One region of the Nonomuraea sp. NPDC001699 genome, then DNA from elsewhere that is predicted to be linked to it. Evidence: riboswitches for the same ligand, from Rfam matches in the RefSeq annotation. Region 1 holds a riboswitch; the other holds the start of a gene.
What was found. A riboswitch is a leader RNA that binds a small molecule or an ion and turns the genes downstream of it on or off. The one in region 1 is predicted to bind glycine.
Positions count from the first base shown of each region.

Region 2: it holds a riboswitch for glycine, as region 1 does, so the genes downstream of both, gcvP (aminomethyl-transferring glycine dehydrogenase) here and gcvT (glycine cleavage system aminomethyltransferase GcvT) in region 1, are expected to answer to the same signal.

Region 1 covers NZ_JBSFGF010000001.1:939,554-954,026, forward strand. The annotation lists gene ACWCSU_RS04540 (L-serine ammonia-lyase) at 1-1,280, opposite strand, end outside; gene gcvH (glycine cleavage system protein GcvH) at 1,340-1,729, opposite strand; gene gcvT (glycine cleavage system aminomethyltransferase GcvT) at 1,726-2,811, opposite strand; glycine riboswitch at 2,846-2,945, opposite strand; glycine riboswitch at 2,966-3,063, opposite strand; gene ACWCSU_RS04555 (M28 family peptidase) at 3,277-4,650, opposite strand; gene ACWCSU_RS04560 (M4 family metallopeptidase) at 4,731-7,025, opposite strand; gene ACWCSU_RS04565 (gamma-glutamyl-gamma-aminobutyrate hydrolase family protein) at 7,248-7,937, opposite strand; gene ACWCSU_RS04570 (3-oxoacyl-ACP reductase) at 7,934-8,698, opposite strand; gene ACWCSU_RS04575 (aldehyde dehydrogenase family protein) at 8,795-10,138, opposite strand; gene ACWCSU_RS04580 (glutamine synthetase family protein) at 10,147-11,490, opposite strand; gene ACWCSU_RS04585 (FadR/GntR family transcriptional regulator) at 11,642-12,346, shown strand; gene ACWCSU_RS04590 (DUF2264 domain-containing protein) at 12,363-14,096, opposite strand; gene ACWCSU_RS04595 (substrate-binding domain-containing protein) at 14,221-14,473, shown strand, end outside.
Region 2 covers NZ_JBSFGF010000007.1:318,794-333,266, forward strand. The annotation lists gene ACWCSU_RS23225 (mannose-1-phosphate guanyltransferase) at 1-793, shown strand, start outside; gene ACWCSU_RS23230 (FHA domain-containing protein) at 1,056-1,568, shown strand; gene ftsR (transcriptional regulator FtsR) at 1,592-2,218, shown strand; gene ACWCSU_RS23240 (bifunctional nuclease family protein) at 2,351-2,821, shown strand; gene ACWCSU_RS23245 (MerR family transcriptional regulator) at 2,969-3,589, shown strand; glycine riboswitch at 3,638-3,734, shown strand; glycine riboswitch at 3,735-3,846, shown strand; gene gcvP (aminomethyl-transferring glycine dehydrogenase) at 3,901-6,732, shown strand; gene ACWCSU_RS23255 (hypothetical protein) at 6,859-7,659, shown strand; gene ACWCSU_RS23260 (hypothetical protein) at 7,678-8,034, opposite strand; gene ACWCSU_RS23265 (alpha/beta hydrolase family protein) at 8,117-8,752, shown strand; gene ACWCSU_RS23270 (DUF5999 family protein) at 8,709-8,906, opposite strand; gene ACWCSU_RS23275 (TetR/AcrR family transcriptional regulator C-terminal domain-containing protein) at 9,105-9,665, opposite strand; gene ACWCSU_RS23280 (hypothetical protein) at 9,796-10,173, shown strand; gene ACWCSU_RS23285 (RNA polymerase sigma factor) at 10,335-11,660, opposite strand; gene ACWCSU_RS23290 (hypothetical protein) at 11,834-12,148, opposite strand; gene ACWCSU_RS23295 (AMP-binding protein) at 12,193-13,338, opposite strand; gene ACWCSU_RS23300 (o-succinylbenzoate synthase) at 13,421-14,314, shown strand; gene menD (2-succinyl-5-enolpyruvyl-6-hydroxy-3-cyclohexene-1-carboxylic-acid synthase) at 14,311-14,473, shown strand, end outside.

The sequences.
Region 1 (14,473 bases):
TTGTCCAGGGCCACGAAGTGGCGGCCGTCGCCGCGCAGCGCGATCCTGGCGGCCGTGATGGCCTTGTTGGAGGCCACGGCGTTGCGCTCGATGCACGGGATCTGCACCAGCCCGCCGATCGGGTCGCAGGTCAGCCCCAAGTTGTGCTCGATGCCGATCTCGGCGGCGTTCTCCACCTGCTCGGGGGTGCCGCCCATGACCTCGGTGAGCCCGGCGGAGGCCATCGAGCAGGCCGAGCCCACCTCGCCCTGGCAGCCGACCTCGGCGCCGGAGATCGAGGCGTTCTCCTTGAACAGCACGCCGATCGCGGCCGCCGTGAGCAGGAAACGCACCACGCCGTCGTCGTCGGCGCGAGGGACGAACCTGGTGTAGTACGTCAGCACGGCCGGGATGATGCCGGCGGCGCCGTTGGTGGGGGCGGTGACGATGCGGCCGCCGGCGGCGTTCTCCTCGTTGACGGCCAGGGCGAACAGCGCCACCCAGTCCATCGCCTGCAGCGGGTCCTTCTCGGCCGACTCGGACTGAAGCCGCCGGTGGAGCTGGTTGGCCCTGCGCTTGACCTTCAGGCCGCCGGGCAGCACGCCCTCCTTGGTGATGCCGCGCCGCACGCACTCCGACATCACACGCCAGAGGTCGAGGATGCCCGAGCGGATCTCCTCCTCGGTGCGCCCGAACGCCTTCTCGTTCTCCAGCATCAGCGCGGAGATCGACAGGCCGGTGTTCGAGCAGTGCTTGAGCAGCTCCTCGCCCGAGGCGAACGGGTAGGGCAGGACGGTGTCGTCGGGCTTGATGCGGTCGGCGCCCGTGGCCTTCTCGTCCACGACGAAGCCGCCGCCGACGGAGAAGTAGACCTTCTCGCGCAGGGTCTCGCCGTGCTCGTCGCGGGCGGTGAAGCGCATGCCGTTGGGGTGCTCGGGCAGGGAGATCTTGCGTTCGAAGACGAGGTCCTGGCCCACGACGAAGGGGATCTCACGGGTGCCGAACAGCGTGACCGTGCCCGAGGCGCGCATCTCGGCCAGGCGGGCGTCGATGGAGTCGACGTCGACCAGCTCGGGCTTCTCGCCGGACAGGCCCAGCAGCACCGCCTTGTCGCTGCCGTGGCCCTTGCCGGTCAGGCCGAGCGAGCCGTACAGGATGACCTCGACGCGGGCCACGCGGGGGAGCAGGCCGTCGTCGTGCAGACCACGGGCGAACTTGTGCGCGGCGGCCATCGGGCCGCCGGTGTGGGAGCTGGACGGTCCGATGCCGATCTTGAAGAGGTCGAAGACGCTGATCGCCATTGATGGGCGCCCTTCAGTTCAGGAAGTGCCGGGGCCCGCCGCGGGCCCCGGCGTTGGTGTCAGGACTCGCCTGAGGTGAGCGCGGTGTACTCCTCGGCGGACAGCAGGTCCTCCGCGTCGCCTTCCATGCGCACGCGGAACATCCAGCCGTCGCCGTACGGGTCGCTGTTGGCCAGGGACGGGTCGTCGACCACGGCCTGGTTCACCTCGACGATCTCGCCGCCGACGGGCGAGTAGATCTCGCTCACCGACTTGGTGGACTCGACCTCGCCGACCGAGTCACCCGTCTCGACGGTCGAACCGACCTCGGGGAGCTGCACGAAGACGACGTCACCAAGAGCCTCGGCGGCGAAGGCCGTGATGCCGACGGTCACGGTGATGCCGTCGTCCACGCCCGACACCCACTCGTGCTCCTTGGTGTAGTTCAGGTCGTCAGGGATGTTGCTCACTTGTTCCTCCTGTAGAAGGGCAGCTCGACCAGGTCCATAGGTTCTTGGCTGCCCCGGATGTCCACGGCCAGACCTGTGTCGACCCCGGCGTCCACGTAGGCCATCGCGATGGGCTTCCCCAGGGTCTGGGAGGGCGCACCGCTGGTGACCTCGCCGACGACGGCGCCGTCGCGGGTGACCGGGTAACCGTGACGCGGCACCCGGCGGCCCTGGGCGACCAGGCCGACGAGGCGGCGGCGGGGCTGGTCGTCCTTGACCGCCTCCAGCGCCGCCCGGCCGACGAAGTCACCGGGCTTGTCGAATTTCACCACTCTGCCCAGCCCCGCGTCGAACGGGGTCAGGTCGGAGCTCAGCTCGTTGCCGTAGAGCGGCATGCCGGCCTCCAGCCTGAGGGTGTCGCGGCTGGACAGACCGGCGGCCTTGAGCCCGTGCGGCTCGCCGGCCGCCTCCAGGGCGCGCCATAGCGGCACGGCGTCCTGGTTGGCGACGAACAGCTCGAAGCCGTCCTCGCCGGTGTAGCCGGTACGGGCGATGAGCGCCTGGCGGCCGTCGACCTGGCCGGGCAGGCCCGCGTAGTACTTGAGGCCGTCGAGGTCGGCGTCGGTGAGCGTGGCCAGGATCTCCTGGGCCCTCGGGCCCTGGATGGCGATGAGGGCGTACTGCTGGGAGCGGTCATCGACCACCGCGTCATACGACTTCGTACGATTTTTCAGCTCTTCTAGGACCTTGTCGGAGTTCGAGGCGTTGGCCACCACCATGAACTCCTCGTCCGCCAGCCGGTAGACGATCAGGTCGTCGAGCACCCCGCCGCGCTCGTCCACGATCATCGTGTACCTGGCCCGGCCGCGCGCGAGCGCCGACAGGTGGCCGACCAGCGCGTAGTCGAGGGCGTCTGCGGCCTGCGGCCCGGTCAGGAAGATCTCGCCCATGTGCGAGAGGTCGAACAGCCCGGCCGCCTCGCGTACGGCTTTGTGCTCCGCCGACTCGCTGCCGTACCGGAGCGGCATGAGCCACCCGGCGAAGTCGGTCAGCGTGGCGCCTAGGGCCTCGTGGACGTCTCGTAGCGGCGTAGGTCGGGACATTTGTCGCACCTCAGGACAGGATTGGATGCCAGCATCCTCCCCCTCTGTCATGGATGCCTGAGAGCTTCGCCCGAGTTTTACCGGACTTTCACCTTCGGCGAGGCCCCCAGGGCCTGCTTTCCAGAGGTCACCTCCCCGTAAGAACGCCTTACAGGGCTGCCGCGCGGTCCTTTGCCTTGAGAGGTTCGCGGGGAGGGCTTGCTCCTTCAGGGACCCTGACCGGATGTCAGAGTGCTCTCCCGCACGGTTTCGCCGGTGATGTCCGTCAGCCTAGTGCCGACATGGGGGTGTTGTCGCGCTTCGCCCCTGGATCTCGCCGGCACACCGCACGCAGCGAAAAGCGGCCGCGGCCCCGGAGAGGCGGGGCCGCGGCCGCGTTGGTGGCCGCGCGCGAGCCGGTCATGGCAGGTCAGCTCGCACGCGGCAGCCTGGACGCGGGCCGGCGCGAACCGGCCCGCGTGGGGATCAGGCGCGCGCCCAGAGGGCGGGCACGTTCGGCGGCTCCCAGCCCGGCAGGCTGGTGTGCGCCTGGAGGCAGCGGTAGCTGACCCCCTGGTAAGTGACGACGTCTCCGGCCGTGTACGACTTGTAAGCCGTCCAGGTGGTGCCCTGGCCGTCCCCTCCGACGGTCAGGGTGAAGGAGGCGGAGTGGTCCGCCGTCGCCCCGTCGCCGTTGATCCCTATGGTGTACGTCCCCGCCGCGGCGCCGCCGGTGGTGGCGACCGTGACGGTGGACGACTGGCCCGCCTGGATCGTGGACGGGCTGAAGGAGACGGTGACCCCGCTCGGCACATTCCCGGCGGAGAGCGCGACGCTCTGCGCCTGGCCGGACGTGACCTGGGTACTGACCGCCGCGGTAGCCGACTGACCGGCCTGGACCGATGCCGACGACGGGGTCACCGAGATCGAGTAGTCGTTCTCCGTGGGCGTGCTGGTGCCCACGGCGAGCTTCCATATGGCGTACGCGATGGCGTCGGAGTTGCGGTCGAGCGCCGTGGTGTTGATGGCGCTCGGGTAGCTGTCGCACGCGCTGTGGTAGCAGCGGTCGAACGCCTGCCCGGCCGAGCCGCCCCACTTGGCGGCCTGAGCCGAGCTCTTGACCGCCCCGGCCCCCGTGGCCAGGCCGCCGACCCGGACACCGGCGCTCTTGAAGGAGGCGTGGTCGCTGCGGCCGTCGCCTTCCCTGTCACCCTCGGTCTGCAGGCCGATGGTGGCGAAGTAGTCGTTGAAGGTCCGCTGGATCGCCGCGTCGTCGTCGTAGACGAAGTAACCGGCGTTGGTCGAGGCGATCATGTCGAAGTTCAGGTACACCTCGACGCCGCTCGCGCCGCCGTTCTGCACGTAGTACCTGGACCCGACCATGCCCGCCTCTTCGGCGCCCCACCAGCCGAACCGCACGTGCTTGGTGAGCGTGGGCCTGCGGGCGGCGAGGGTGAGGGCGTTCTCCAGGAGCGCGGCCGAGCCGGAACCGTTGTCGTTGATCCCGGGGCCGGCCGCGACGCTGTCGAGGTGGGCGCCGAGCATCACGGTCTGGTTGGCCGGGCCGCCCGGCCAGTCGGCGATCAGATTGCTGCCGCCGCTGAAGCTCTGCACCCGGGTGGTGAACCCGGCCGCGTCGAGCTTGCCCTTGATGTAGTTGATCGAGGCGGTGAAGCCCGGCCTGCCCGAGGCGCGGTTGCCGCCGTTGCTCGTGGCGATGGACTGCAACTGGCTCAGATGCGCCGTGACGTTCGAGACGGGGATGTCAGGCGGGGGGTCGGCGGCGGCGCCGGCCGGTCCGGCCGGCGAGGTGAGGGTCAGGGCCAGCGCGGCGGTGGCCGCGGCGCCCAACCTGAGCATGGCGTTCACGATCTGTGGCTCCTGAAGGGGCTCAAGGGGGCTGGGCGGCCACCCCGGCGTGGCCGCCCAGGTCGTGCGACTTAGACCGGCTGCCAGAGGGCAGGGGTGTTGGGCGGCTCCCAGCCCGGCAGGCTGGTGTGCGCCTGGAGGCAGCGGTAGCTGACGCCCTGGTAGGTGACGGTCTGCCCGGCCGTGTAGGCCGTGTAGGTCTGCCACGTGGTGCCCTGGCCGCCGCCCACCGTCAGGCTGAAGGAGGCCGAGTGGTCGGCGCTCGCGCCGTCGGCGTTCAGGCTGATCGTGTACGTGCTGGGCGTCACACCGCTCGTGGTCGCGAACGTCACCGTGGACGACTGCCCGGCGGTGATCGTGGACGGGCTGAAGCTGACCGTCACGCCCGAGGGCACGTTGCTCGCCGACAGGGCGATGCTCTGCGCCTGACCGGCGGTGACCTGCGTGCTGACCGTGGCGGTGGCCGACTGACCGGCCTGGACCGAGGCCGACGACGGGGTCACGCCGAAGGAGTAGTCGTTCGGCGAGCTCTGCCCGATCTGCAGGTTGTAGGTGGCCTGCCGGTCGACGTCGGTGCCGTCGGCCGTGATCGCGATGGAGTGGCTGCCCTGCGGGCTGCTCGCCGAGGTGCTGATCGTCAGCGTGGAGCTCTGACCGGCGGTGATCGTGGCCGGGCTGAACGAGGCGGTCACGCCGGCCGGCAGGGTGCCGGTCCGCAGGGTGATCGACTGCGCCGAGCCGCCGGTCACGGTGGTGCTGACCGTGGTCGTGGTGCTCTGGCCCGGAGTGACGCTGCCGGAGGCCGGGTTCAGGTTGACCGAGAAGTCGTTGCTGCCCTGGGTGCAGGTCGGCTCGCCGGACTGGGCCCGGACGCTGACGCCGTCCCAGGCGTTCTTGACCACGTTGAACTCGGTGCAGCTGCCCGGGTACAGGGTCTTGGCGGCCTGGAGGGTGGCGACCCTGGCCTTGGCGTGCGTCCACGGCTGGGTCTTGTTGTTCAGCGCGGACATGAACACCTCACCGGCCTTGCGGATGCCGATGCCGGTGATCGCGGCGCCGTTGTCGCAGCGGGTGCTCGCGGGCTTGCCCGAGGGGTTGGTGCCCTCGGCCACGAGGTAGAACCAGTGGTTCTGCGGGCCGGCCGCCGCGTGCACCTCGGTGTTCGGGATGGAGGTGCTGTAGCAGTTGGGGTGGCTCAGGGCCGACGGGTTGTACATGTTGCGGATCGGCCCGGACCCGGAGAGGTTGACCTCCTCGCCGACCAGGTAGTCCGGCGGGTCGTTCGGGTTGTTGGCGTACGCCTCGGTCAGCGCGCCGAAGATGTCGCCGGTGGACTCGTTCATGCCGCCGGTCTCGTTGCCGCTGCCGGAGCCGCCGCTGGTGAACTGGAAGATGCCGTGGCCGAACTCGTGGCCGACGACGTCCATCGACGTGAGCTGCTGGGAGTTGGCGGAGTTGTGGCCGAAGGAGCCGTACTGGCCGTTCCAGTAGGCGTTGACGTCGGCCAGGCCGACGCGGGCCGGGTAACCGCCGCCCTGGCCGTTGATGCCGTTGCGGCCGAGCCAGGCGCTCAGCATGTCCCATTCGCGCTGCGCGGCGTACAGGGCGTCGACGCAGGCGGTCTCCAGGTTCGTGCCCGAGCCGTTGCCCCAGGTGTCGGTGGTCTTCGTGTACGGCGAGCCGTTCTGGCCGCCGCACGCCACGCCGCTCCTGCGGGGGTCGCGCATCGTGTACGAGGGGCTGGTGTCGATGGTCACGGTGCCGACGTAGTAGCTGTTGCCGGTGCCGTCGCGCACCTCGTCCCACTCGTCGATGACCTTGCCGGTGAGGGCGTCCACGTAGACGTGGAGCTTGCTCTCGTGGCCGGTGGCGTTGGCGCCGGTGACCAGGACCTCCCAGGCCAGGCGCGGGGTCGTCGTGGTGGCGTGGACGGACAGCACGGGCGTGGCGACGGTCTCGACCCTGGCCACCTTGGCCCTGGCCGTCACCGCGGCCTGGGCGGCGGTCACCTTCGCCTTCGTGCCGATCCCGATCTTCGTGCGCTGTCCGGTGGTGACCGTGTCGACCACCGCGCCGGACGCGTCCGTGGTGACGACCACTTCGCCGCCGTACACGGGCAGGCCCGCGTGCTTACGGGCGTAGGTCAGGTACTGCAGACCGCGGACGCCTTCGACGGTCGACGTCAGCGTGAACGTGTCCTGCTCGGATGCCAGCAATGCCGCCGAGTCGGCCTGGATCGCGTTGTGTGCGGTGGCGATCGCGTTCCTGCGGTCGTCGGCGGTGGGAGGATCGGCCACCTGCGACGCTTGGGCTGTGGCGCTCGTGGCGCCCACCAGCGAGCTGGTGGTCAGGGCTAGCGCGAGCATTGCGGCAGCCCCCAACCTGAGTTTGGGGTTCACTCTCTGGCTCCTCAGGGGGGTGTGGAGTGGAAGAGCCCCGGCCGGCTGGGGATGAACACAGGGTGACACCGGGATGGCGCGGCCCGGTACCCAACAAATTTCCTATAACACGGTGATATGGCCCCCTGAGCTGGGATTTCGTGCCGTTTCAGGCCGCAGAAAAGGTAAAGAAGCTTTCCAGTAAGGGGCTCAGCAGGCCGCCGTGAACGCCTCGAAGAGCGCCAGGCCGTCGCCCGCCTCCGGATGCCACTGGACCGCCACCGCGAACCCCTCGGAGCCGAGCTCCACCGCCTCGATCGTCCCGTCGCCGGCCGTGGCGGTGACCGTGAGCCCGGGGGCGAGATCGTCGACGGCCTGGTGGTGGTAGTGCGGGACCGTCACCGGGTCCGTGCCGAGCGCCTCGGCCAGGCGGCTGCCGGGGACGGGCGTGACCGGCAGGTGGCCGAATTCCCCGGGCGTGGGGGCGTGGCCGGTGTGCCCGGTCACGTCGGGCAGGTGCTGGTGCAGGGTGCCGCCGAGCAGCACGTTGAGCACCTGGAGGCCCCGGCAGATGCCCAGGAACGGCAGCCCCGCCTCCAGGGCCGCCGACAGGAGGGCGAACTCGGCCTCGTCCCGGAACTCCCGGACGTAGCCGGTGCGCTCGTGCGGGGCCCGGCCGTACCTGGCGGGGTCCACGTCGCCGCCGCCGGCCAGGACGAGACCGTCGAGCCGGCCCACGACCTGGGCGGGGTCGCCGGCCGGCGGCAGCAGCACGGGCTGTCCGCCGGCCTGGACGACCTTCTCGACGTACATGTACGGCAGGAGCGCGACGGGCAGGTCCCACACGGTGAACCGGGCGGGCTCCACGTACGTCGTGATCCCGATGACCGGACGGGTCACAGCGGCGTCACGTACGCGCCGGAGATGCCGCCGTCCACCAGGAACTCGGCCCCCGTGATGAAGGAGGCGTCGTCGCTGGCCAGGAACGCCACGGCGGCGGCGATCTCCGACGCCTCGGCGAAGCGGCCCACGGGGACGTGCACCAGCCGCCGCTGGGCCCGCTCGGGGTCCTTGGCGAACAGCTCCTGCAGCAGCGGCGTGTTCACCGGCCCCGGGCACAGCGCGTTGACCCGGATGCCCTCGCGGGCGAACTGCACGCCCAGCTCGCGCGACATCGCCAGCACGCCGCCCTTGGAGGCCGTGTACGAGATCTGCGACGTGGCCGACCCCATCACCGCCACGAACGACGCGGTGTTGATGATCGAGCCCTTGCCCTGCCGCCGCATGTACGGGATGGCGTGCTTGCAGCACAGGTAGACGCTGGTCAGGTTGACCTCCTGGACGCGGCGCCAGGCGTCGAGGCCGGTCTCCAGGATCGAGTCGTCGTCGGGCGGCGAGATGCCGGCGTTGTTGAAGGCGATGTCCACGCTGCCGTAGGTCTCGTGGGCCGTGGCGAACATCCGGACGACGTCGTCCTCGCTGGTCACGTCGGCCTTGACGAAGAGGCCGCCGACCTCGCCGGCCGCCTTGGCGCCCGCGTCCTCGTCGATGTCGACGCAGACGACCTTCGCGCCCTCCTGCGCGAACCTGCGCGCCGTGGCCAGCCCGATGCCACTGCCCGCCCCGGTGATGACGGCCACCCGGTCCTGCAATCGCTGCACTGTGTTCACTTCCTGTCCGATTGGTCGTTCACCTTCCTCATTCGCTTCGCGAAGTGCTTCGTTCCTCAGCCCTTCACTCCGCTCACTGCGTCAGGTTCACTCCCATGAGATGAAGACGTTCTTGGTCTCGGTGAAGGCCGTCAGGGCGTCCGGGCCGAGCTCGCGGCCGAGTCCGGACTGCTTGAAGCCGCCGAACGGGGTCCAGTAGCGCACGGAGGAGTGCGAGTTCACCGACAGGGCACCCGACTCGACCGCGCGGGCCACCCGCAGCGCCCGCCCGACGTCGCGCGTCCAGATGGACCCGCTCAGCCCGTACGGGGTGTCGTTGGCGATGCGCACGGCCTCGGCCTCGTCGGCGAACGGCACCACCGACACGACCGGGCCGAAGATCTCCTCGGTGAAGGCGCGGTCGGTGACCTTCGAGGTCAGCACGGTCGGCGGGAACCAGTAGCCCTTGCCCCGCGGGCAGTCGCCCTGGAGGTAGGGCGTGCCCTCGACGAAGCCCCGGACCCGTTCCAGGTGATCGGCGCTGATCAGCGGGCCCATCTCGGTGGACTCGTCGAGCGGGTCGCCGACCTTGACGCCGCGCACCGCCGCCGACAGGCGTTCCAGGAACTCGTCGTACACCTCGGCCTGGACGAGGATGCGCGAGCGGGCGCAGCAGTCCTGGCCGGAGTTGTCGAAGACCGCATAAGGAGCAGTTTTTGCCGCTTTTTCGAGATCCGAGTCAGCAAAGACGATATTTGCGGACTTGCCGCCCAGTTCCAGCGTCACCCGCTTGACCTGCGCCGCCGCCTTCGCGGCGATCTCCTTGCCCACCTCGGTCGACCCGGTGAACACGATCTTGGCCACGCCGGGATGCTCGACCAGCCGCGCCCCGGCGACCTCTCCCTCGCCGGGCAGCACCTGGAGCACCCCCTCGGGCAGGCCCGCCGCCAGGGCCAGCTCGGCCAGCCTCAGCGCCGTGAGCGGGGTCCACTCCGCCGGCTTGACGATCACCGTGTTGCCCGCCGCCAGCGCCGGGGCGACGCCCCACGACATGATCAGCATCGGGAAGTTCCACGGCACGATCACGCCCACCACGCCCAGCGGCTCCTGGAAGGTGATGTCCACGCCGCCGGGCACGGGGATCTGCTTGCCGTGGTTGCGCTCGGGGGCGGCGGCGTAGAAGTGCAGCACGTCGCGGACGGCCCCGGCCGCCCAGCGCGCGTTGCCGATCGGGTGCCCGGCGTTGTCCAGCTCCAGCCGGGCCAGCTCCTCGCCGTGGGCGTCCACCAGGTCGGCGAAGCGGCGCAGCAACCGCGCCCGGTCGCCCGGCGCCACCTCCCGCCAGCTCCGGTACGCCTTCGCGGCCCGCTCCACCGCCCGGTCGACCTCGGCCGCGTCGGCCATCTCGACCTCGGCGACGACTTCTTCCGTCGCCGGATTAACGATCCTCATGCCTGCCGTCACATTCGCTCGAAACCACGGAACAGCTCCCAGTCCGTCACCGCCGCGTCGAAGGCGGCCAGCTCCACGCGCGCGTTGTTCGCGTAGTGCTCGACCACGTCGTCGCCGAACGACTCCCTGGCCAGCTTCGACCCCTCGAACAGCGCGAGCGCGTCCCGCAGCGTGTGCGGCACGGTCTCGGCGCCGGAGTCGTAGGCGTTGCCCTCGAAGGCGTCCTCCAGCGTGAGCTCCCGGTCGATGCCGTCCAGCCCGGCCGCGATCAGCGCCGCCACCGCCAGGTACGGGTTGACGTCCCCGCCCGGCACCCGGTTCTCCACCCGCAGCGACGGGCCGTGGCCCACCAGCCGCAGGGAGCAGGTGCGGTTGTCGACGCCCCACTTGACGGCGGTCGGCGCGAAGCTGCCCGGCACGTAACGCTTGTAGGAGTTGACGTTGGGCGCGTACAGCAGGGTGAGTTCGCGCAGGTGGGCGAGCTGCCCGGCGATGAACCGCGCGCCGAGCGGCGAGAGCCCGTACGGCCCCTCGCCCGCCATCGCGGGGTCGCCGTCGGGGCCGCGCAGCGAGATGTGGATGTGGCAGGAGTTGCCCTCGCGCTGGTTCGGCTTGGCCATGAAGGTGATCGAACGGCCCTCCTGGGCGGCGATCTCCTTGGCGCCGTTCTTGTAGATCGAGTGGTTGTCGCAGGTGCGCAGCGCCTCGTCGAAGCGGAAGGCGATCTCGTGCTGGCCCAGGTTGCACTCGCCCTTGGCCGACTCGACGTACATGCCGGCGCCCTCCATGTCGCGCCTGATGCGCCGGAGCAGCGGCTCGACGCGGGCGGTGCCGAGGAGGGAGTAGTCGACGTTGTAGAGGTTGGCGGGGGTCAGGTCGCGGTAGGCGCGCCGCCAGGCCTCCTCGTAGCTGTCGTCGTAGACGACGAACTCCAGCTCGGTGCCCACGTACGCGGCCAGCCCCCGGTCGGCCAGGCGGGCGAGCTGGCGGCGCAGGATCTGGCGCGGTGAGGCGGTGACCTCGCCGCCCTCCTCCCAGGCCAGGTCGGCCATGACCAGGGCGGTGCCGTCCTGCCAGGGGACCCGGCGCAGGGTGGACAGGTCGGGTTTCATCGCGAAGTCGCCGTAGCCCCGGTCCCAGGAGGACATGTCGTAGCCCGAGACGGTGTTCATGTCCACGTCGACCGCGAGCAGGTAGTTGCATCCCTCGGAGCCGTGGTGCAGCACCTCGTCCAGGAAGTAGCGGGCGGAGAGCCGTTTGCCCTGCAACCTGCCCTGCATGTCGGCGATGGCGAGCAGCACCGTGTCGATCCGCCCGATCGCGGCCTCGCCCCGCAGTTCCTCGACGGACAGGAATCCGTTGCCCGCTGGTTCGCTCACCCTAGGTCGCTCCGATCTCGTCTGAAGCGCTTTCCCGTTGATTGGGCTAGTCTCAGACCATTGATGTGCATGCCGGGATCGCTTGTCAAGACCTGAGGACACCTTGGACGATTCGGCGCGTTTGATGACAGTGCTCCGCCCGGTGAGGGCGGGAAACGCCTTCGAGGAGACCGTGGAACGGCTGCTCCAGGCGATCAAACTGGGCGTGGTGGCGTACGGCGACAAGCTGCCGCCCGAGCGCGAGCTCGCCGTGCGGCTGGGCATCAGCAGGGTCACCCTGCGCGAGGCCATCCGCGCCCTGCAGGACGCGGGCTACCTCGACGTGCGGCGCGGCCGGTACGGCGGCGCGTTCGTCACCTACGTGCCGCCCCGGCCCGACGCGGGCGACCTGCGGCAGGCGGTGGCCGACATGGGCATGGCCGAGCTGTCCGACGCGCTCACCTTCCGGCTGGCGGTCGAGTGCGGGGCGGCGCAGGTGCTGGCCACCTCCGAGCTCACCCCCGGCAAGCGGGAGGTGCTGCTGCGCCGGCTGACCGAGCTGAACGAGGCGCCGCTGGAGGACTACCGGCGCCTCGACACGGCCTTCCACCTGTCGATCGCCGAGCTGACCGGCTCGACGCTGCTCGCCACCACGTGCGCCGACGCCCGCTCCCGGGTGAGCGACCTGCTGAACATGATCCCGATGCTCCAGGTGAACATCGAGCACGCGGCCGTCCAGCACCGGGCCATCGTGGACGCCGTCCTGGCCGGCGACCCGGACGCGGCCCGCCGGGCGATGGCCGAGCACCTGGAGGGCACGGCGGCACTCCTGCGCGCCTTCCTGTCCTGAGCGTGGGCCGGGGCCGTCAGGCGGTGTCGCCGCCCGGTTCGCGGACGGGGAAGGCGTGGTGCGTCCCGTCGGGCCAGGTCAGCGTGATGCCGTCATCGGTCACCGACGCCGACGGGACGCCGGCCGAGCCGTCGCCCAGGACGGCCGCGCTGACCGCCCAGCCGTCCTCCGCCACCCCTTCCAGCACGGGCACGGCCGCCGGAGCCCCGAAGGCGCTGCCCTCGGGATCGTCGGCGACGTAGGCCCGGCTGTAGCCGCAGACCGCGACCAGCTCGGAGACCAGCCCGTCGCCGTCCCGGACGCGGGCGCCGGGCCCGTCGGCCGGGTCCGCGACGAGCGCCCAGCCGGTCTGCCGGACCGGCGAGCCCGGGGCGACCCGATGGACGCGCACCTCGACCGCCCCCCTGATCACGCTCAGGCTCTCCACGCCGTCGCCCGCCGAAGCGGCCCACGCCAGGTCGCCCGCCGAGCCCGCGCCCCGGGGCGTGATCGTGCCGCGCCCGGTGACCGTGCCGTCCGGGCGGACCAGGCCGAAGTGGTTGTCGGGGACGCGGACGGTCGGGGCGGTGCGGGTGGAGTAGGCGTAGCGGTCGTACAGGGGGTCGCCGGGGTGGTGCTGGCTGCCGTGGTTGAGCAGGCGGGCGACGTCACCGGTGTTCTGGACGACCAGGCCGGGGCCGGGCAGCGCGGCCAGGCCGGTGGGGCCGGGCTCCTCGGGGGACGTCCAGACCGGGTGGTCGGCCGGCAGCAGCAGCCCGAGGAACGCCTTCGAGGCCCAGTACGGGGACGCCGAACCGGAGTAGGACTGCAACGAGGGCTCGTGAGGGCCGTGCCAGCCGAGCGTGAGCAGCCCCTCGGCGGACAGCGCGCCCGCGTCGAGGAAGCGGCGCAGGACGCCCGAGGCGATTCGGCGGGTCTGGCCGGGGGACAGCGGCGTGGCGTCCAGCAGCGCCCCCGCGAAGAGCGAGGTGGCCGAGGCGAAGCGGTAGGTGAGCGAGCGTCCCTGGTGGAGCATGCCGCCGTCCTGGTCGAAGGTGAGCGCGTAGCTCTCCAGGAAGCGGCGCAGGCGGGGGCCGGGGGAGCCGTGGCCGGACAGGTGGGCCAGCAGGGCCGGGTAGAGGTGCATGGCCCAGCCGTTGTAGTGGTCGAAGGAGCGGTTGTCGCCGTCGGCGTACCAGCCGTCGCCGGCGTACCAGGGCTCGATGCGGGCCAGGCCGCGCTCGACCGCCGCGTCGGCCTCCTCCGTGTGCAGGCCGGCGGCCGACAGGAAGCCGCCCACCATGGCGGGGAACAGCCACCAGTTGTTGTCCACCGGCTCGTGACACAGGGCCTCGGCGAGGTAGGCGGCGACGCGTTCGCGGGTGGCGGGGGGCAGCCGGTCCCACAGGCGCTCGCGGGTCAGCCAGAGGGACAGGGCGATCGAGGCGGCCTCGACCATGGGCTGGGTGCGGTCCTCGACCGGCTGCCAGACGCCGGGGCCGGACTCCAGGCCGCGCGCGTAGGGGGCGAGCAATTCCTCGGGGCCGCCGCCGGCCACGCGGAAGGCGGCGAGCAGGAAGGTGCGCGCGTACCCCTCCAGGCCGTCGCAGCGTGACCAGCTCTCGCGCCCCGGCAGGTTGATCACGGCGCCGTCCGCGGAGCGGTACGGTTCCACCGCGGCCAGCAGCCCGTCGGCCACCGCCTCCCAGTGGGCGCGGGTCCAGCCGGTGTACGGGCTGAGCGTTCGATCCTCCGGCGGAAGCGGGAACATGCGGCACTCCAAAGGGACGTCCGGTCTCCGGCGGGACCTTAGCATCCTGATCGAACGAAAGCATCCGTTCAAAAACGAAAGCACTTCCCGGTAGGATCGTAGGGTCGAGTCAGAAGGAGTCGCGGTGTTCGCCGAACAACGTCATGAACTGATCCTGCGCGAGGTGCGCGAGCGCGGTTCCGTACGCCTGGCCGAGCTGGTCGACCGGCTCAACGTCTCGATGGTCACCCTGCGCAGGGACGTCGAGCACCTGGCCGGGCAGGGCCTGGTCAACCGCGTGCACGGCGGCATCACCCGGCCCGAGTCCGTGCCCGCGCCGGCCCGGGAGCGCTCGCTGACCCTCGGCATGCTGGTGCCCTCGGCCACCTACTACTACC
Region 2 (14,473 bases), on a different contig from region 1:
GGCCGGCGTCGAGGTGCTCACCGTCAACGCCCGCCTGGACGACGTCTCGCCCACCGAGACGCTGGCCGAGCGCCGCCGCGGCCTGCAACGCCTGTCGGAGCTGGTCAGCTCCTCGCGGGCGGCCTTCGGCGTGCGCTTCGACCCGGTCGGCGAACGCATCGCGCTGGTGGACGAGACCGGCCAGCTCATCAGCGAGGAACGTGCCCTGCTCGTCGTGCTGGACCTGGTGGCGGCCGAGCGCAGGGGCGGCCGGGTGGCCCTGCCGGTCACCACCACGCGCGTCGCCGAGCAGGTCTGCCGCTTCCACGGCGTGCAGGTGCAGTGGACCTCGACCGCCCTGGACGCCCTGACCTCCGCCGCCCAGGGCCCCGACATGATCTTCGCGGCGGACGGGCGCGGCGGGTTCGTCGTGCCGGAGTTCAGCCCGGCCATCGACGGCCTGGCCGCGTTCATGCGCCTGCTGGGGCTGGTGGCCCGCACCCGGCTGTCGCTCAGCCAGATCGACGCCAGGATCCCCGAGGTCAAACTGCTCCGGCGGAGCGTCCCCACCCAGTGGGCGGCCAAGGGCGCGGTCATGCGCTCGGTCATCGAGGCGGCCGAGGCCGAGCCCGGCGGCTGGCGCGTGGACACCACCGACGGCGTGCGGGTCGCCCGCGACGACGGCTCGTGGGTGCTGATCCTGCCCGCCGCCGCCGAGCCCGTCACCGACCTGTGGGCCGAGGCCCCCGACATGGACGGCGCCCAGGCGTTGCTCGAACGCTGGGCCCGCGTGGTCGAACAGGCAGCCGTCTGATCACGTAGAGTAGCGAAAAACCCTTCGCACGCGATGTGCGCGCGGAGTGCCGCAAGATCGTAATGTAGAAACGCGCGGCGGCATGGACCACGGGGTGGGGGCGGCGGTAACTTTGTCAGCGTCCGAACCAACAGTCCAGCGCCCCGCCTTGACCTTTGCCGCTGATCAGCGTAAGTTGCGGCATTCGCAAACTTGAAGAGCGAAGGCAGGCGCGTCCCCAGCACCGTCGCCGCGTCTTCGCGGTAGGAGGCCGAGCCGATCGATGCCGAGCGTCTACTGCACGCAGTGCGGGCACGCCAACCCCGAGGATGCCCGTTTCTGTTCCCGCTGTGGGTCACCGCTGACCAGACCCGAGGTCGCCGGGGACACCACATCGACGATCTCGGTCGCGGGAATCGAGGCGTACGAGGCTGAGACAGGCGACATGCTCCTGGCCGAACGGGCGCTGGTCGAACAGCTCCCGCCCGGCACGGCGTTGCTCTCGGTGACCAGGGGGCCCAACCAGGGGAGCCGGTTCCGGCTCGACAAGGACCTCACCACGACCGGGCGCCACCCGGAGAGCGACATCTTCCTCGACGACATCACCGTCTCCCGCCGCCACGTCGAGTTCTACCGCCACCGCGGCGGCCAGTTCTCCGTGCGCGACGTCGGCAGCCTCAACGGCACCTACGTCAACCGGGAGCGCATCGAGGAGGTCCCCCTGCACTCCGGAGACGAGGTGCAGATCGGCAAGTTCCGCCTCGTCTTCCTGATGAGGGTCAACGCCGGCGCATGAGCTCACAGGCGGCACGCTCGCACATGAGCATCGGGGAGGTGCTCGCCCTGCTGCAGGGCGAGTTCCCCGACGTCACCGTGTCCAAGATCCGTTTCCTGGAAGGTGAGGGGCTCATCGAGCCCGAGCGCAGCCCCTCGGGCTACCGCAAGTTCACCCACCTTCACGTCGAGCAACTGCGGTTCATCCTGACCGAGCAGCGTGACCACTACCTGCCGCTGCGGGTGATCAAGGACAGGATGGCGGAGAGCTTCGGCCTTCCGCGCGCGGTGCAGCAGACGCAGGAGATCCGGTTCGACCGGGCCGAGCTGCTGGAGGCCGCCGGCATCGACGAGGAGACCCTCGCCGAGCTGGAGGACTACGGCCTGCTCGCCCCCGTGGCCAGGCGCTACGACGAGGAGGCGCTGAAGGTCGCGCGCAGCGTCGGCGCCCTGGCCCGCTTCGGCCTGCACGCCCGCCACCTGCGCGCGGTCAAGGCCGCCGCCGAGCGGGAGTGCGGCCTGGTCGAGCAGACCGTCGCGCCCATACTCAAGCGGCGCGCCCCCGGAGCCATCGGCGAGGCCGACGAGGCCGCCAGGGAGCTGTCCCAGCTCCTGCTCGACCTGCACGCCTCTCTGGTGCGCAGCGGGGTCAGGTCTGTCCTGGGCCGCTGAGGGCACAGAGCTGGAAGGCCGGGGCACATTCCAGGCCTGCCGGGTGTTACGTTGAAATGCATAAGCGTGTAGCAGAAGCGACCCAGTCAACAGCTGTGCCGGGCGACCGGCCGGTCGAATACGGAGCAGCCCGTGTTGCAGATGGAGGTCGTGGGCGTTCGAGTTGAGATGCCCACAAATCAGCCGATCGTCTTGCTCAAGGAGGCACACGGGGAACGGTTCCTTCCGATCTGGATCGGCATGACCGAGGCGACCGCGATCGCCCTGGCGCAGGCCGAGGAGCCGCCGCCCCGGCCGCTCACCCACGACCTGTTCAGGGACGTGCTGAGCGCGCTCGGCGTCGGGCTGCGCGCGGTCAACATCGTGGCCCTGCGTGACGGTATCTTCTTCGCCGACCTTGTGTTCTCCAACGGCGTGGAGGTGAGCGCCAGGCCGTCCGACTCGATCGCCCTGGCCCTGCGCACCGGCGCCCGCATCTTCGCCAGCGAAGAGGTGGTCCAGGAGGCCGGTGTGATCATCCCGGACGACCAGGAGGACGAGGTGGAGAAGTTCAGGGAGTTCCTTGACACGATCACTCCCGAGGACTTCGGCAGGGCGGGGTAGGTATTTCAGTGCATTTACGCTTCACGACGCGCCGAGCCGGATCGTTGACTGAGCATGGTCACGGTCCTACGGTGCAAGTGAAACCCGTGGTCGCCCTTTACGAACCCCCAGATCAGGCCGCGGGATGAGAGAAAGCCGGAGGTCCGCGTGGCGGTCAGCAGCGGCGAGGGAAAGACGGCCGGCCAGGAAGATCCGGTGCGGCGCGAGAGCGCGCGGCAGCGTGCCGGAGAGCAGGGCCTGCTCTTTGACGAGCAGCCCACGACGCTGCCCGCCGACATCGGATACCGCGGGCCCACGGCCTGCTCGGCGGCCGGCATCACCTACAGGCAGCTCGACTACTGGGCGCGTACCGGCCTGGTGGAGCCCACGATAAGAGCCGCGCACGGCTCGGGTTCGCAGCGGCTCTACAGCTTCCGCGACATCCTGGTGCTCAAGGTCGTCAAGCGGCTGCTCGACACGGGCGTGTCGTTGCAGCAGATCCGCACCGCGGTGCAGCACCTGCGTGACCGCGGGGTCGCCGACCTCGCGCAGATCACGCTCATGAGCGACGGAGTCAGCGTCTACGAGTGCACCTCGGCCGACGAGGTGATCGATCTCCTCCAGGGCGGGCAGGGCGTGTTCGGCATCGCGCTCGGCCGGGTCTGGCGCGAGGTCGAGGGCTCCCTCGCGGAGCTGCCGGGGGAACGGGCGGCGGTCGAGGACAGCGTCCCGGCCGACCATCCCACTGACGAGCTCGCCAAGCGGCGCCGCGCACGCCGCACGGGGTGAGCTGAACCGCTGAACACACCGTAGTAATCTAGGACAGAGTAAGGCTGACGACCCCGTGCGGGAGAGTCCCTGGGCCTCGGTCCTGGGGCGCCGAAGGAGCAACCCTCCCCGGAATCTCTCAGGCATCCCGTACCGCTCGGGCGAGGCAACTCTGGAAAGCAGGTGCGTCCGCCAGGCGCACCTCACCGACGGTGCAAGCCCCACGGCGGGGTGAAGCTCTCAGGTCGCGATGACGTCGCGCTGACAGAGGGGGAGATCCGGCACTCGCCCGCGCCCCGGCGCCGGTCTCCACGCCTCAGGAGGCAACCTCCATGACCGACCTGTCCGCTCCGCCGTTCTCGTCCCGGCACATCGGCCCATCGGAGTCCGAGCAGCAGCGCATGCTCGAGGCCGTGGGCTTCGAGTCCGTCGGCGATCTGGTGGCCGTGGCCGTCCCCGAGGCCATCAGGGCCAAGGACCGGCTCCAGCTCCCGCCCGCCGCGAGCGAGACCGAGGCCATCGCCGAGCTGCGCGAGCTGGCCTCCCGCAACCGGGTGCTGACCTCCATGATCGGACTGGGCTACTACGACACCGTCACGCCCGCCGTCATCCGGCGCAACCTGCTGGAGAACCCGGGCTGGTACACCGCCTACACGCCGTACCAGCCGGAGATCTCGCAGGGCCGCCTGGAGGCGCTGCTGAACTTCCAGACGGTCGTCTCCGACCTGACCGGCCTCGACGTCGCCGGCGCCTCCCTGCTGGACGAGAGCACCGCCGCGGCCGAGGCCATGACGCTGGCCCGCCGGGCGGGCAGGTCCAAGAGCGACGTGTTCGTCGTCGACGCCGACACGCTGCCCCAGACCAAGGCCGTGCTGGCCACCCGCGCCGAGCCGCTCGGCATCACGCTGGTCGAGCACGACCTCGACGGCGACCTGCCCGAGTGCTTCGGCGTGCTGGTGCAGTACCCGGGCGCCTCGGGCCGCCTGCGCGACTTCCGCGACGTGGCCGCCAGGGCGCACGAGGCGGGCGCGCTCGTCGTGGCCGCCGCCGACCTGCTGGCCCTCACGCTCGTGGCCGCCCCCGGCGAGCTGGGCGCCGACATCGCCGTCGGCTCCTCCCAGCGCTTCGGCGTCTCCTTCGGCTTCGGCGGGCCGCACGCGGCCTACATGTCCGTACGCGAGGGCCTGCAGCGGCAGATGCCCGGCCGCCTGGTCGGCGTGTCGGTCGACGTCGACGGCGACCCCGCCTACCGGCTGGCCCTGCAGACCCGCGAGCAGCACATCCGCCGCGAGAAGGCCACCAGCAACATCTGCACCGCCCAGGTCCTGCTGGCCGTGATCGCCGGCATGTACGCCGTCTACCACGGCCCCGAGGGCCTGCGCCGGATCGCCCGGCGGGTGCACCGGCACGCCGTCGCGCTGGCCGGCGGGCTGCGCGAGGCCGGCCTGGAGGTCGTGCACGGCGAGTTCTTCGACACCGTGCTCGTCCGCGTGCCCGGCCGGGCCGCCGAGGTGGTCGCCGCCGCCGCCGAGCGGGGCGTCAACCTGTGGCAGGCCGGTGACGACCACGTCTCCGTCGCCTGTGACGAGAAGACCGGCGCGGCCGAGCTGGTCAAGGTGTGGGCCGCCTTCGGCGTCGAGCGCGCGGACGCGGACGTGGACCTGGCGGCCGACGCGCTGCCGGCCGACCTGCTGCGCGAGTCGGACTTCCTGACCCACCCGGTCTTCCACAGCCACCGCTCCGAGACCGCGATGCTGCGCTACCTGCGCAGGCTCCAGGACAAGGACATCGCGCTCGACCGCTCGATGATCCCGCTCGGCTCCTGCACGATGAAGCTGAACGCGACCACCGAGATGGAGCCGATCACCTGGCCGGAGTTCGCGGGCGTGCACCCGTACGCGCCGGAGGCCCAGACCGAGGGCTACCGGGAGCTCATCGGCACGCTGGAGGGCTGGCTGGCCGAGGTGACCGGCTACGACGCGGTCTCCATCCAGCCGAACGCGGGCTCCCAGGGCGAGTTCGCCGGCCTGCTGGCCATCCGCGCCTACCACCAGGCCAACGGCGACACCGAGCGCGACGTGTGCCTGATCCCGTCCTCGGCGCACGGCACGAACGCGGCCAGCGCCGTCATGGCGGGCATGCGGGTCGTGGTCGTGGCCTGCGACAGCGACGGGAACGTCGACCTGGCCGACCTCGACGCCAAGATCGCCAAGCACCGCGAGCGGCTGGCCGCGATCATGGTGACGTACCCGTCCACGCACGGCGTGTACGAGGAGTCGATCACCGAGGTCTGCGCCAAGGTGCACGAGGCCGGCGGCCAGGTCTACGTCGACGGCGCCAACCTCAACGCCCTGGTCGGCCTGGCCAAGCCCGGCGAGTTCGGCGCCGACGTGTCCCACCTCAACCTGCACAAGACGTTCTGCATCCCGCACGGCGGCGGCGGCCCCGGCGTCGGTCCGGTCGCGGTCCGCGGCCACCTGGCGGCCTACCTGCCCGGCCACCCGCTGCGCGACGGCGGCCCGGTCGGCCCGGTCTCGGCCGCCCCGTACGGCTCGGCGGGCATCCTGCCGATCTCGTGGGCGTACGTGCGCATGATGGGCGCCGAGGGCCTCACGGCGGCCACCGAGCAGGCCATCCTGTCGGCCAACTACCTGGCCAGGCGGCTGGCCCCGCACTACCCGGTGCTCTACACCGGCCGCGGCGGCCTGGTGGCGCACGAGTGCATCGTGGACCTGCGCCAGATCACCAAGGAGACCGGCGTCACCGTCGACGACGTGGCCAAGCGCCTGATCGACTACGGTTTCCACGCGCCCACCATGTCGTTCCCGGTGGCCGGCACGCTGATGATCGAGCCGACCGAGAGCGAGGACCTGAACGAGCTCGACCGGTTCGTGGACGCCATGATCGCCATTCGCGGCGAGATCGCCAAGGTGGCCTCCGGCGACTACGACAAGACCGACAACCCGCTGCGCAACGCGCCGCACACGGCCGAGTCGGTCACCGCCGACGAGTGGCCGCACCCGTACTCGCGGACCGAGGCGGCCTACCCGCTGGCCTCGCTGCGCGAGGGCAAGTACTGGGTGCCGGTGCGCCGCATCGACCAGGCGTACGGCGACCGCAACCTGGTGTGCTCCTGCCCGCCTCTTGAGGCGTACGAGGACTGATCCCGCAAGCGGGTCCCCGCCCGGGGGCCCGCTTCCGGCACGGCCCAGTCCCACACCGTCAAGTGAGCAGACATGATCGCGACGAGCCGTTAGGCTCGGTGCGATCCGTCGCCCGAAGGAGCTCTCTTGACGTTCTCAGAGCTGGAGACCCCGCCTCTCGACACCGCCCGCCGCCTGGCCGAGGGCGGCGACCTCGACGGTGCGGCGGCGATACTGACCGAGCTGGTCGCCGACCCCGACAGCCCCGACCGGGCCCAGGCGGCCGTGGGGCTTGCCGTGGTGCTCGACGAACGCGGCGACACCGACGCCGCCCGCGCCGCGGCCCGCACCGCGCTGGCCACCGGCCATCCCGAGTACGCCGCCCAGGCCGCCTGCCACCTGGCCCAGGGCTTCGAGCGTGAGGGCCGCGACGACCAGGCCAGGGCCGCCTGGCAGGCCGTGCTCGGCGTCGGCACGCCGGCCTACGTGCCGCTGGCCCACCTCGCGCTGGCCCGGCTGGCCGGCAGCCCGCAGGAGGCCGACAAGGAGCTGCGCGCCGCCTTCGACGCGGGCATCGACGTGGGCGACGCCGAGGCCACCGCGCACGCGGCCCGCCAGCTCGCCGAGACGATGCTGGAGCACGGCGATCCGGGCGAGGCGGCCGGCCTGCTGCTGGACGCGCTGGAGTTCGCCCCGGCGCGGGAGCTGCCGGGGCTGCGGGTGCTGCTCGGCATCGCGCACCTGGAGCTGGCCTGCGCGGAGTTCGCCGAGGCCGTCGAGAGCGGGGCCGACCCCCAGACGGGAGCGCTGGCCATCGAGCTGCTGGCCCGCACGCTGCCGCTGCGCGGGCGCACCGAGGACGCCGGCCAGGTGTGGACCTACGGCCTCGAACACGAGGACGAGACCATGGCCGCCGAGGTGCGGCTGCGCTTCCACCGCGACGCCTGACCCCGGCCCCCTGAGGGCTCAGCCGCGCCGCATGATGGCCACGGCGGCGGCCACGTTGATGGCGACGATGGCCAGCCACGTGATGGTCAGGCCCACCAGGCCCGAGTTGCCGACCGCGATGGCGGTCAGTGGGATGCCGAGGCCCATCGAGCCCAGCGCGATGGGGATCATGGCGGCGCCGTTGCCCTGCCGCTGCCGGGGCTTGACCGGGGCCACGCCGTGGCCGCCCAGCTCGGCCTGGACGCGGGCGGCGATGGTGGCGTCGAGCCGTTCGACGAAGGACTCGACGAGCGCGGCCTCGTAGTCGGGGCCGAGGTCGCGGCGGGCGTCGAGGGTGGCCTGCAGGTCATCGCGGATGGGGCGCATCTCTGGCATGAGAACCATCATGGCGGTTGTGCGGCGCGCCGTCATCGTACCTGGGGGCCAACGGCGCATCCTCCCCAGGTACGGTGCTGCCATGGAGATCATGACTCCGCGGGGGCCGGCGCTGGTGCAGGTCGAGGAGGCGGCCGAGCCGCGGCTGCTGCTGGTGCTGACCCACGGCTCGGCCGGGGGAGTGGACGCGCCCGATCTGCTGGCCGTCCGCGACGCCGCGCTCGGGGCGGGGGCCACCGTGGCCAGGGTGTCGCAGGCGTTCCGGGTCGCGGGGGCGCGGGCGCCGGGCTCGGCGGCCAGGCAGGACGAGGCCTGGGAGATCGTGCTGGGCGAGCTGCGCGCCAGGTGGCCGGGGCTGCCGCTGGTGCAGGGCGGCCGGAGCAACGGCGCCCGGGTGGCCTGCCGTACGGCCTCGGCGGTGGGCGCGGCGGCGGTGGTGGCGCTGGCCTTCCCTCTGCACCCGCCGGGCAAGCCGGAGCGTTCCAGGGCCGAGGAGCTGCGCGGGGCCGGGGTGGACGTGCTGGTGGTCAACGGGGACCGGGATCCGTTCGGAGTGCCGGATCCCGCCGACTGCGCCCGGCTGGTGGTGCTGCCGGGCGAGGGCCACGACCTGAAGCGGGACCCCGCCCGGGTGGGCGAGGTCGTGGCCCGGTGGATCGGTGGTTACGCCGCCGTCAGGCGGCGCCCACCAGGGGGTCGGGCCGGTGCGGCGCGATGACGGTGCCGCTGGGCAGGAGCTCCCCGGTGTCCTCGAACAGGACGACGCCGTTGCAGAGAAGGCTCCACCCCTGCTCGGGGTGGCATGCGAGGGTGCGTGCTGCCTCGCGGTCCGGCGCCTCGGCAGACGGACAGGCCGGGTCGTGCGGGCACATCGGCGTGCCTCCGATATCTCGTGGGTGCTCCCGGGAGAGGGACGGGAGCGGCTCGGGTTTGTTGTTCTGGCAAGTGTGCGACGTGCGTCACACGGTCCGACATAGCCCGTTCGGACTGTTACAGGAGGATCCCCCGGTCGTGTGACCTTCGACACAGCGTGCCTTATGCAGGATAACGGGCCAAGCGCGACACGCGCACTACGTTTGCAACCCCTTGAGCAAAGCGTCGAGCCCTCTTTCGAAGTCCACATCAGCCCTTTCGTCCCGCCTGACCCATTCATCAACTTCTGGGTCAGCCCATCCTGATTGCTGGACTTCGACCGCCACGCTGCCGAACACGAACGCCCGCAGCGCCCGTACGGCCTCCGGGGCGTCGCCCAGGCCTCCGTCGGCGAGCTGTTCGGTCTGCTCCCTGATGGCGACGGCGGTGGCGCCCTTGGGAGGCTTGGTCAGGGCCAGCGCGAGCACGCCCGGATGCTCGCGCAGCAGCTCCCGGCCCGCCCGGCACCACGCCCTGGCCGTCTCCTGCCAGGTGGCCGCCTGCTCCACGTGCACCGACGTGACGTGCTCGGCCAGCGCGTCCATCAGCGCCTCCTTGCCGCGGGGCAGGTGGTGGTAGATGGCCATGGCCTCCACCTCCAGGGCGTCGCCCAGCCGGCGCATGGTGAGCCGGCGCAGCCCCTGGCTGTCGGCGATGTGGAGTGCGGCCTCGATGATGCGCTCGCGGGAGAGTGGGACGGGCGGTCTCTTTGCGGGCATGGTGATCATCTTACTGGGCGGCCCCGCCCGTCGCCCGGTGTTCGGAGGCGGTGTCGGACGGCGTACCCTTGTGGGTTGAACAGCAAAGACTGCGTGAAGGGCAGGGTCGATGGCGTTTTTCCGTCCGCGGGTGAGCCGTGAGGCCGAGGTTCGCTACCACGCGGACCAGGAGATCTCCAAGGGCTTCCCGCAGCTGCTTGACAAGGCCAGGCAGGCCGAGGCGATCGTGCGCGACCTGCGGGCCGCCGCGGCCGACGAGATCGAGCTGCTGGCGGCGGGCCGGGCGTTCGACGTCGCGCTGACCGAGGCGCTGCGGGCCGCGGAGGCCGGGCAGCGGGCCACGTTCGGCGTGCGGTCCTACGACGACCGCATCGCGCGCCGCAAGGCCAAGGCCACGCCCCCCGGGGCCCTGTGGACGGCCGAGGTCGACCGGCTGCGCACGCTGCGCGAGGAGAACCGCATGTGGGGCATCCCGCGCGTGCCCCGGCCGGTGCCCGCCACCGCCTGAGCACAGGCACACGAAAGCCCCGGCGCCTCGCGCGCCGGGGCTCTTCGTGCGTTCCGGATCCCTCGGTGGGAAGCCGGGGCTTTGAGCAGAGCCCGGCGTCATGCCGGGGCTCCGTGTGCGGCCCCGGCGCTCTGTGGGCAGGCGCCGGGGGCGGTCGTGGGTCAGCTGGCCCAGTCGAGCAGGGGGCGGGTGTTGCTCGGGTGGCGCAGCTTGGAGAGCGACTCCTTCTCCAGCTGGCGGATGCGCTCGCGGGTCAGGCCGAGGTGCTTGCCGATCTCGTCCAGGGTGTGCGGCTTGCCGTCCACCAGGCCGAACCGCAGGGCCATGATCTTCGCCTCGCGGGGCGAGAGGTTGTCGAGCACGCCGCGCAGCTGGTCGCCCAGCAGCTGGCGGTCGACGATCTCCGACGCCTCCGGCGAGTCGACGTCCTCGATGAGGTCGCCGATCGTGGTCTCGCCGTCCTCGCCGATGGTCGCGTTCAGCGAGATCGGCTGGCGGCTGGTGCGCAGCAGCTCCTCGATCTGGTCCGGCGTCCTGTCGAGCTCGACGGCCAGCTCCTCGGGCGTGGGCTCGCGGCCCAGCCTCTGGTGCATGTCACGCTCGACCCGCGACAGCTTGGAGAGCATCTCCAGCACGTGCACGGGCAGCCGGATCGTCCGGGCGGAGTCGGCGAAGCCGCGCTGGATGGCCTGCCGGATCCACCACATGGCGTAGGTGGAGAACTTGAAGCCCTTGGTGTAGTCGAACTTCTCCACGGCCCTGATCAGCCCCAGGTTGCCCTCCTGGACGACGTCCAGCAGGGACATGCCGCGGTCGGTGTACTTCTTGGCCACCGAGACCACCAGCCGCAGGTTGGCCTCCAGCATGTGGTCCTTGGCCTGCCGGCCGTCCTCGATGACCAGGTGCAGGTCGTCGCGTACGGACGACGGCACGTCGGGGTCGGAGTCCAGCTTGTACTCGGCGTACAGGCCGGCCTCGATCCGGCGGGCCAGCTCGACCTCCTGGGCGGCGGTGAGCAGCGTCCGGCGGCCGATCGACTTCAGGTACGTGTGCACCGAGTCGCCCATGACGGACTGGTTGTCGTCCAGGTCATTGGCGTCGTTCTCGATCTCGACGTCCTCGGCGGTCAGTTCGAGGTCGTCGGGGGCCACGTCCTCCTCGTGTTCCGGCTTGCCGTCCGCCGGGTTTTTTGCCTCGGCGGCGGTACGGCCGGTAGCCTTTGCCCCAGAAGCCTTCCTCGGCTTCGGAGCGCTCTTCTGGGTGGTCTTCTTGGCAGCGGTCTTGGCCAGGGACGGCTCGTTCTCGGCGGCCAGGCTCACACCGGCCTCCGACAGCTCGCGCAGGATCGTGCGGCCTTCAGAGGGGCTGATGCCGGCCTCGGCGAACGCGTCACGCAGCTCCGCCAGAGAAAGGTGACCCTGGGCTCGCCCTCGTTCAATGAGCTGGTCGAGAGACGCGGGCGGGGTCGCCACGGCGGTTCTGGGCATGAGGACACCTCCTCCGTACGGAGTCGAAGCGATCAGGCAGTTTGTGGTGGGGCGGTGGTCACTCCGCACGGCGCACCAGTATCAATAACGCCATTCATCGCTATTTGTTCCCGGGGTGATGAAAAAGGGGCGGAACGCCCGCAGGGCGCGCCACCCCTCGGGAAGGCGGAAACCTACTCCGCCACCTCGAAGCTTCCGGTCGCCTCGGGCATGGGCATCGGCTCGGCCTCCTCCATGCGGTTGCCGGTCCAGTAGTCGATGACCTCGCGCGGGTCGGGGTTGACCTCCGTGGAGACCACGATGCCCTCGGTGCGGTCGGGCGCGGGGATCGGCCGGCCGGTCGGCGGCGCCTGCTCGATCTCGGCCTGGGTCTTCCTCGCGACCGCGTCGAGCCTGCCCGCCGAGGCGGCCGCCGCGACCGACGCGCCACCGACGACGATCACGCCGACGACGATCACGGACGCCCACATCTTGCGGGTCTGGTTCATGAAGGCTCCCTTCCTTCTCCCCGTTATGACGCAGCCGCGGCGCGTCAGGTTCCTGTACGCAGCCGTACGAGATCGGTCTTGCCGTTGGGCAGCAGCGGCAGGCGGGGGAGAAGGCGCAGGCCGCGCGGGGCGGCGTGGGCGGGCAGCCGGTCGCGGCAGAAGGCGCGCAACTCGGCCAGCGTGGGCGGCGCGGCCGGGTCGGACGGCACCACGAACGCGGTGACCGCCTCACCCCACTCCGGGTCGGGCAGGCCGGCCACGGCCACGTCGGCGATCTCGGGGTGCGCGCCGAGCACCGCGGTCACCACGGCGGCCACGACCTTCTCGCCGCCGGTGTTGACGACGTCGTCGGCCCGGCCGAGGACGCGCAGCCGGCCGTCGCTCAGCTCGCCGAGGTCGGAGGTGACGAACCAGTCGCCGTCGAGCGGCGTCTGGCCGGCGAAGCGGTAGCCAGAGAAGAGCACCGGCCCGGCGATCCTGATCAGGCCGTCCTCGCCGATTTTGAGATCTACATCGTAAAGGGGCTCGCCGTCGTAGACGCAGCCGCCGCATGTCTCGCTCATCCCGTACGTGGTGACCACCCGCGCGCCGAGCTCCACGGCCCGCTCGACCAGCCCCGACCGGGGCGCCGCGCCGCCGAGCAGGATCGTGCGGAACACCGACAGGTCCGCGCCCGCCTCGACCAGCCGGTGGAGCTGCGTCGGCACCAGGGAGACGTGGTCGGCGCCGGAGGACAGCACGGCCCGCATGTCGAAGGCGGGGTGGATGATCGGCTCACTGCCCGACAGCAGGGCGCGGACCAGCACCTGCAGCCCCGAGACGTGGGAGACGGGCAGGCAGCACAACCACCGGTCGCCCTCGCCGGCCCCGATCCTGCTCAGCGACGCCGACGCCGAGGCGCGCAGCGCGGACGCCGACAACTGCACGCCCTTGGGGACGCCGGTGCTGCCGCTGGTGGCGATCACGACCGCCACGTCGTCCGGGACGCCGGCGCCGCCGGGCCGCGGCTCGCCGTCGACGTGCGTGGGGCGCAGTGCCTGGAGGACCTGGTGCTCGTGGCCCGGCTGGAGCGGCAGGACGGCGGGGCCGTCGCCGGAGAGCGCGTCGCGGATCGCGGTGAAAAGGCCGGGTCCCGGAGGCTGCACAATGGCATGCAGCGGACGGTCCGGATGCGACGGGTTCCTCCACATGCTCGTAAGGTTAATGGCGACAGGTCGGACACAGGTGCAGGGTAGGGTCGTGACGCGTTCTCCCGTGGTCTTCCGGATTCCGATGCGGACGCGGTTTCGCGGGCAGACCGTCAGAGAAGGCGTGCTGCTGCACGGTCCGGCGGGCTGGGGGGAGTTCTCCCCGTTCCCCGAGTACGGCCCGCGCGAGTGCGCCCGCTGGCTGGCGTGCGCCCGCGAGGCCGCCTTCGAGGGGTGGCCGGAGCCGGTGCGCGACCGCGTCCCGGTCAACGCCACCGTCCCGGCGGTCGACGCCGGGCAGGCCCATGAGCTGGTGAGACGCTCGGGCTGCGGCACGGCGAAGGTCAAGGTGGCCGAGCGCGGCCAGACGTTCACCGACGACCTGGCCAGGGTGGAGGCGGTGCGCGACGCGCTGGGGCCGTCCGGGCTGCTGAGGATCGATGTCAACGGCGCCTGGGAGGTCGACGAGGCCGTCACCCGGCTCAAGCGCCTCGACCGGTTCGGCCTGGAGTACGCCGAGCAGCCGTGCGCGACGCTGGAGGAGCTGGCGGCGGTGCGCAGGGCGGTCGACGTGCCGATCGCGGCCGACGAGTCGATCCGGCGCGCCGAGGACCCGCTGCGGGTCAGGGCGGCCGAGGCGGCCGACATCGCGGTGGTCAAGGTGCAGCCGCTGGGCGGGGTGCGCGCCGCGCTGCGGGTGGTGGAGTCCTGCGGGCTGCCGGCCGTGGTCTCCAGCGCCGTGGAGACGTCCGTGGGGCTGGCGGCGGGGGTCGCGCTGGCGGCGGCGCTGCCGTCGCTGCCGTACGCGTGCGGGCTCGGCACGATGTCGCTGCTGACGGGCGACGTGGTGGAGGACTCGCTGACGCCCGTGGACGGCTGGCTCCCGGTACGACGCCCGTCGGTGAATTTTCAGCATTTGTCGGAATTTGAGATCGAATCTCCCCAGTGGCTTCGCCGGATGCAGGAGGCGTCACGTTGAATCCCGCAACCGCGCTGGCCACGGTGCTCGTGGACGAGCTGGTGCGCTGTGGCCTGACCGACGTGGTGCTCGCGCCCGGCTCGCGCTCGGCCCCCCTCGCCCTGGCGCTGCACGCCGAGTCGCGGGTGCGCCTGCACGTGCGCGTCGACGAGCGCTCGG